Regions from separate parts of the Priestia sp. TSO9 genome, predicted to be linked through region 2. Evidence: a T-box and tRNA genes for the amino acid it is inferred to sense, from the RefSeq annotation. Region 2 holds a T-box; the other holds one or more tRNA genes.
The links. The T-box of region 2 lies ahead of ileS (isoleucine--tRNA ligase). A T-box ahead of a tRNA ligase gene usually reads a tRNA of that ligase, here a tRNA-Ile.
Positions count from the first base shown of each region.

Region 1 (3,470 bases), 240 kb from region 2:
ACTTCCCGTCGTAATAAACACCATGACGGATACAACAAAAATGAACGTACCTTCACGCAACCCTTGAAAGAAATGAGCCTGCAATATTCGATTCCAGTCTTTATTGACTTTTCGTTCAGCCCATACTTCTTTAAATTTGTATACTCCTTCCGCTGCGCGTCTTGTAATAAAAAAACTAAGCACAACGGCACCGATAAACAATAGCAACGATACACCAAACACAATTTTATACCCAAGTGATTCATACAAAGCGGAGATAACGAAGCCCGCTCCTAAAGGACCAATCATCCCTGCAAAAGAGTTTAAAATCCCTAAAAATCCGTTAAAAAAGTCTCTTGTATCAGGTTCTGTAATTTCAAAAGTTAGCACATTAAAAGCTAGCCAATAAAAGCCGTATCCTATACCCAGCAGTCCACCAAGCAATACTAAATACTCCGCTGCGTTAGCTCCACTGATTAATACAGCGATATAAAAAACAGCTAAAAAAGATACACCTAACCTTAAAACCACAACCCGGTCAATTCGTTTGGCCCATTTACCTGCTAAAATAAACGTAAGCGGCTGAAGCACCACTACCGCTAAATTATAAATAGCGAGATCCGAAAATTCGCCTGATTGTTTCCACAAATAAATGTTAACAAACGAATTGGAAATTGAAATAGCCAAGGCATAAAGACCGCCTATAATTAAAAGCAAAAGTAAATCTTTACTAACTTCTACATCTCCAACTACTTTTTTTAATAAAGGCATATCAAAAAACTCCTTTTCTCTTCTACACCTAGTGTGTGAAAAAGAAAAGGAGATATGTAAAAGAATTGGAAAACAAAAAAGCCAGTAAAGGTAATAATTACTTTACTGGCTCTTAAATACGTCTTCAGCTTATTTTGCAGCGTCGTAACGTTTAGCAACTTCGTCCCATTTTACAACATTAAAGAATGCTGAAATGTAATCTGGACGGCGGTTTTGGTAATTTAGGTAGTAAGCATGCTCCCAAACGTCTAGACCAAGAATTGGCGTTTTGCCTTCCATTAATGGGCTATCTTGGTTTGGTGTGCTTGTTACTTCTAATTCACCGTTGTTTACAACTAACCAAGCCCAGCCAGAACCGAAGCGAGTTTTAGCTGCATTTGCAAATTCTTCTTTGAATTGATCAAAGCTTCCGAATTTGCTAGCGATAGCGTCTGCTAATTCACCAGTTGGAGCACCGCCGCCGTTAGGGCAAAGGATTGTCCAAAATAATGAGTGGTTCGCATGACCGCCGCCGTTATTGCGTACTGCTGTACGGATATCTTCAGGAACAGCATCTAAATTTGAAATTAACTCTTCAATACTTTTGCTTTCTAGATCCGCTTTGCCTTCAACAGCAGCGTTTAGATTTGTAACATATGTGTTGTGATGTTTTGTGTGGTGAATATTCATTGTTTCTTTGTCGATATGTGGTTCCAGTGCATCGTATGCATAAGGTAGTTCTGGTAATGTGTAAGCCATGAATAATTCCTCCTTCAAAATATGTAAGCATTTTGGCGCAAAAGCACCATATACGTTTAGATTAGCAAATTTACCCTACTGTTTCAAATAAAAAGTTCCTAATCCATGATTTATATTTACCTAATTCCCATTCGCTATTCTTTTAAACATAAAAAAAGCTTCTTTTTCTCAAAAGAAGCTTTGAATAGACAATAGTATGGCGGAGGAAGAGGGATTCGAACCCCCGCGGGCTTTAACACCCCTGTCGGTTTTCAAGACCGATCCCTTCAGCCGGACTTGGGTATTCCTCCAACCCTATAAATGGTGGACCCTGCAGGACTCGAACCTGCGACCGGACGGTTATGAGCCGTCTGCTCTAACCAGCTGAGCTAAGGGTCCACATGGCTCCACAGGTAGGACTCGAACCTACGACCGATCGGTTAACAGCCGATAGCTCTACCACTGAGCTACTGTGGAACAATATGAGTTATGTATGTCACAAACGTAAATTGGAAAATAGCGGCGGAGGGGATCGAACCCCCGACCTCACGGGTATGAACCGTACGCTCTAGCCAGCTGAGCTACACCGCCATGGCTCCACAGGTAGGACTCGAACCTACGACCGATCGGTTAACAGCCGATAGCTCTACCACTGAGCTACTGTGGAACAATATAACATTTACTAGCGACATTAAAAATTTAACATGTTTCTAGCCTAAAGTCAATATATTATTTTAAAACAGCGTATAAAAAATAGGCAATCATCAGAAGTTGAATAAATCCTTTTGAAATAGCGCCACTAAAAAAGCCAATAACCGAACCTACTCCAATTTTTACTGCGTTACTAATTGTGGTCCGATGAACAATCAGTTCTCCTACAATCGCTCCGATAAACGGACCTAAAATAATTCCAAATCCCGGAATAACAAACGGACCCACAAGCAGCCCAACTGTACTTCCCCAAACACCTGCTTTAGTGCCTCCGAATTTTTTCACACCAATAATATTAGCTATATAGTCTGCTAAAAAAAGTGCGACAACTAACAATCCTTGTATCACCCAAAATAACCAGCTATAGGAGCTAAAATCATAAAATAAACCGTATATAACAAATCCTAGAGCTACAAATAGCACGCTTGGAATGATGGGATAAACCAACCCAACAAACGATACAACAAAGCTAATGATAATTAATGCCCAACATAAAATAGCCATGCCTGCACCTATCCTTTTTATTATTACTATTTATCATACAATAACCACTCCTATAAAGAAAGACCTTGCACCACTAGACCTTCCTTTATTTTACTTTCAAATACGATTTTCGAGTGTACCTCTGCAATATTAACAGCACGGTCCAGCTGCCCGTAATATCCCCAAAAACAATGACGGCAAAACCTGTACATACACGCATAAGATGTGCTTGTGACAAAACGCTCCACCGCATCATTGTAATTGGTAACGATTTCTAAAATCTATTGTAAACCTTAAATTTTCGCTATAAAATAAGATATAATTAGAATCTTCACTAAAAGGAGGCTTTACAATGAGCATGCTGAAAAAGATGGCATGGAGTTTTACTTCCTTCAAAAAAATAAGGTCGCTTCGTTTTGAGCATACGAATAAAACAATTGGCTTTGTGCTGTTTTTAACATTTATTTCTTTGCTGCCTACATTTTTCTTTATGACTTTGACGATTGTAAACGGCTATCATATCGCTACTACAGATCTTCCGAAATCTGTTTCTTCTTTTTCTATTTCAAACTCACAGCTTACGTCAAGTCAACCTTTCACAAAAAAAGTAAACGGTACCGCTTTTATCTTAAACCCCTCACAGTCTATTGAACGGTTTCATTCCCCTGCTCATGCCATTGGTTTTTTAAAGGATGGAATTTACATCACGACTAATTCACAAACACAAACTTATTCATATGAGTTGCTAAACTGGCATCATAAAGATAAAAATGAACTGCTAAACTTGCTGCACGAACAAAAATTTTCTT
Region 1 covers NZ_JAJEKD010000015.1:1,498,237-1,501,706, forward strand. Annotated here, with positions in the region: gene LJC66_RS22930 (MFS transporter) at 1-750, opposite strand, end outside; gene sodA (superoxide dismutase) at 880-1,488, opposite strand; tRNA gene LJC66_RS22940 (tRNA-Ser) at 1,686-1,778, opposite strand; tRNA gene LJC66_RS22945 (tRNA-Ile) at 1,790-1,866, opposite strand; tRNA gene LJC66_RS22950 (tRNA-Asn) at 1,870-1,944, opposite strand; tRNA gene LJC66_RS22955 (tRNA-Met) at 1,985-2,058, opposite strand; tRNA gene LJC66_RS22960 (tRNA-Asn) at 2,060-2,134, opposite strand; gene LJC66_RS22965 (DUF456 domain-containing protein) at 2,197-2,682, opposite strand; gene LJC66_RS27870 (hypothetical protein) at 2,768-2,899, opposite strand; gene LJC66_RS22970 (DUF1189 domain-containing protein) at 3,014-3,470, shown strand, end outside.
Region 1: it has a tRNA-Ile gene. The T-box ahead of ileS (isoleucine--tRNA ligase) is inferred to sense a tRNA for this amino acid. The anticodon was not compared.

Region 2 (3,470 bases):
AGGAGTAATAATATGTCTATTTATGAACATTTTAGGCAAGAAGAACATGGATTTATTGACCAGGTTCTTCAGTGGAAAGAAGATGTCCTACATCAATACAGCCCAAAATTAACGGACTTTTTAGATCCAAGAGAGCAGCAGATTGTGACGGCTATTGTCGGGACTGAAGGAGAGGTTCAAGTTTCATTTGATGGTGGACAACCGTTTGCTGAACGCAAGCGTGCGCTGCTATATCCGGATTACTATGTACCTCAAAGCGAAGATTTTCAGTTGCGTATGTACGAGCTCAATTATCCTAAAAAGTTTGTGACAATTGAACATCCTCAAGTTCTTGGTTCGGCGATGTCCTTAGGACTGCGCCGTTCAAAATTTGGAGATATTTTGGTCGCGGGAGACGATATTCAGCTTGTAGCTGCAGAGGAAATTTCTTCTTATATTGAGATGAATTTAACATCAATTGGAAAAGCCAAAGTTTCACTTTCTTCTATTCAAAGAGAGCAGCTGCATGTGGTAAAAGAAGAGCTGATTGAACACATTTATACAGTTTCTTCAATGAGGCTTGATGTTTTGCTGTCGACCATTCACAATTTATCAAGACAAAAAGTCCAGCCTTTTATTGCAAATGGAGCGGTAAAAGTGAATTTTAAAGTCATTGAACAGCCTTCTTTTGAATGTCATGAAGGTGATATTTTGTCACTTCGTGGTCACGGCAGAAGTCGTATCGTTTCACTTGAAGGCAAAACCAAAAAAGAAAAATGGCGAATTGTTGTAGGAAAGCAGAAATAAAGAAATCTACTAGCAGGAAATTTTAAAAATATGTCGAATAAACCATTACTAATGACGTAATGAGACAACACGGAGGTGGCCTAGATGCCTTTAACCCCTTTGGATATTCATAACAAAGAGTTTAATCGCGGATTTCGCGGATATGATGAAGATGAAGTAAATGAGTTTCTTGACCAAGTAATTAAAGACTATGAGCTGGTCATGCGTGATAAAAAGGAGTTAGAAGGAAGAGTATCTGAATTAACAGATCGTCTTGGACATTTTACTAACATCGAAGAAACGTTAAATAAATCAATTTTAATTGCTCAAGAAGCAGCGGAAGATGTGAAGCGAAACGCTGAAAAAGAAGCGAAGCTCATTATAAAAGAAGCAGAAAAAAATGCGGACCGTATTATTAATGAAGCACTGTCTAAGTCTCGTAAAATTGCGATGGACATTGAGGAGACGAAAAAGCAGTCTAAAGTATTTAGAACTCGTTTCAAAATGTTAATCGAAGCACAGCTTGAAATGTTAAACAGCGACGACTGGGATCAGTTGATGGATTATGAGATGCCAGCGCTAGAAGAAAAAATTGACTAGTCAAGACATCATCTTGACTTCTCACGTTTTGTTGTCATATAATTTGGTAACAGATGAAATTTCATATCAAACAGTACGGAGACAGGGACAGTAGCTTTTTTAGTTTGTCAAAGCGAATCGAGGATGGTGCGAGCTCGATAACAAACAAAAAAGTGAAAATCACCCTAGAGTACCATTGCTGAACTGATGATAGTAAGCAGTGGCGGTTTATTCACGTTACGAATGCAAAGAGGATTTGCGTGCAGCAAATCTACTAGGGTGGTACCGCGGGAGGCCTTCTCGTCCCTTTTTGGGATGAGGAGGTCTTTTTGTTATGGTACAAAAAGATATGAAATTTACGTTTTTTTTTGGAGGGTAAAACATGGAATATAAAGATACATTATTGATGCCAAAAACTGAATTTCCGATGCGTGGAAATTTACCGAACCGCGAGCCTAAAATGCAAGAACAGTGGGCTGAAATGAATATTTATGAAAAAGTACAAAAACGTACGGAAGGCCGTCCGCTATTTGTCTTGCATGACGGACCTCCATATGCGAATGGCGATATTCACATGGGACATGCATTAAATAAAATTTTAAAAGATTTTATCGTTCGCTATAAGTCGATGTCAGGCTTCTGCGCACCTTATGTACCAGGCTGGGATACACACGGTTTGCCAATTGAAACAGCTTTAACAAAAAATAAAAAAGTAAACCGCAAAGAAATGACGGTAGCTGAGTTCCGTAAGCTTTGCGAACAGTATGCTTGGGAACAAGTAAACGGCCAGCGTGAGCAGTTCAAGCGTTTAGGCGTACGCGGAGATTGGGATAATCCATATGTAACGCTTCAGCCGCAGTACGAAGCGCAGCAAATCAAAGTGTTTGGTGACATGGCGAAAAAAGGCTACATCTACAAAGGGTTAAAACCTGTGTACTGGTCCCCTTCAAGTGAATCTGCTTTAGCAGAAGCGGAAATTGAGTACTATGATAAGCGTTCAGCTTCTATTTACGTAGCGTTTAACGTAAAAGATGGTAAAGGTGTGCTTGAACAAGATGAAAAATTCATCATTTGGACGACAACACCATGGACAATGCCAGCTAACCAAGGGATTGCTGTCAATCCTGAGCTTCAGTACAGCGTAGTTGAAGCAGATGGAGCAAAATATGTAGTAGCAACTGAACTGATTGAAACAGTTGCTAAAGAAATTGAATGGGCTGACTATAAGACGGTTCGTACGGTAAAAGGTTCAGAACTTGAGCGTGTAGTAGCTGAGCATCCAATCTACAAGCGTGATTCATTAGTTGTTCTTGGCGATCACGTAACAACGGATGCTGGTACTGGGTGTGTTCATACAGCACCGGGACACGGGGAAGACGACTTTATCGTTGGTCAAAAATACGGATTGGAAGTTCTTTGTCCAGTCGACAGTAAGGGTCATATGACGAATGAAGCACCAGGATTTGAAGGATTATTCTATGATAAAGCGAATAAACCGATTACAGACAAACTAGAAGAAGAAGGCGCGCTGTTAAAATTAAGTTTCATTACCCACTCATACCCACATGACTGGCGTACAAAGAAACCAACAATTTTCCGTGCAACGGCACAGTGGTTTGCGTCTATTAAAGATTTCCGTGAAGATTTATTAAAAGCAGTAGAAAAAACAAAATGGGTGCCTACTTGGGGTGAAACGCGACTTTATAACATGGTGCGTGACCGCGGCGACTGGTGTATTTCTCGCCAACGTGCATGGGGCGTTCCGATTCCAGTATTTTATGCTGAAAATGATGAGCCAATCATTACGGACGAAACAATCGAACACGTATCAAATCTATTTAGAGAACATGGATCAAACGTATGGTTTGAGCGTGAAGCAAAAGACTTGCTTCCGGAAGGCTTTACTCATGAAGGAAGCCCAAATGGCCGCTTCACAAAAGAAACAGACATCATGGACGTATGGTTTGACTCTGGTTCTTCACATCAAGCTGTTCTTGAAGAACGTGAAGACTTACAGCGTCCGGCTGATTTGTATTTAGAAGGTTCTGACCAATACCGCGGCTGGTTTAATTCAAGTCTTTCTACAAGCGTAGCTGTAACGGGTGAAGCACCTTATAAAGGGGTAC
Region 2 covers NZ_JAJEKD010000015.1:1,256,086-1,259,555, reverse strand. Annotated here, with positions in the region: gene LJC66_RS21650 (YlmH family RNA-binding protein) at 13-786, shown strand; gene LJC66_RS21645 (DivIVA domain-containing protein) at 871-1,365, shown strand; T-box leader at 1,435-1,655, shown strand; gene ileS (isoleucine--tRNA ligase) at 1,727-3,470, shown strand, end outside.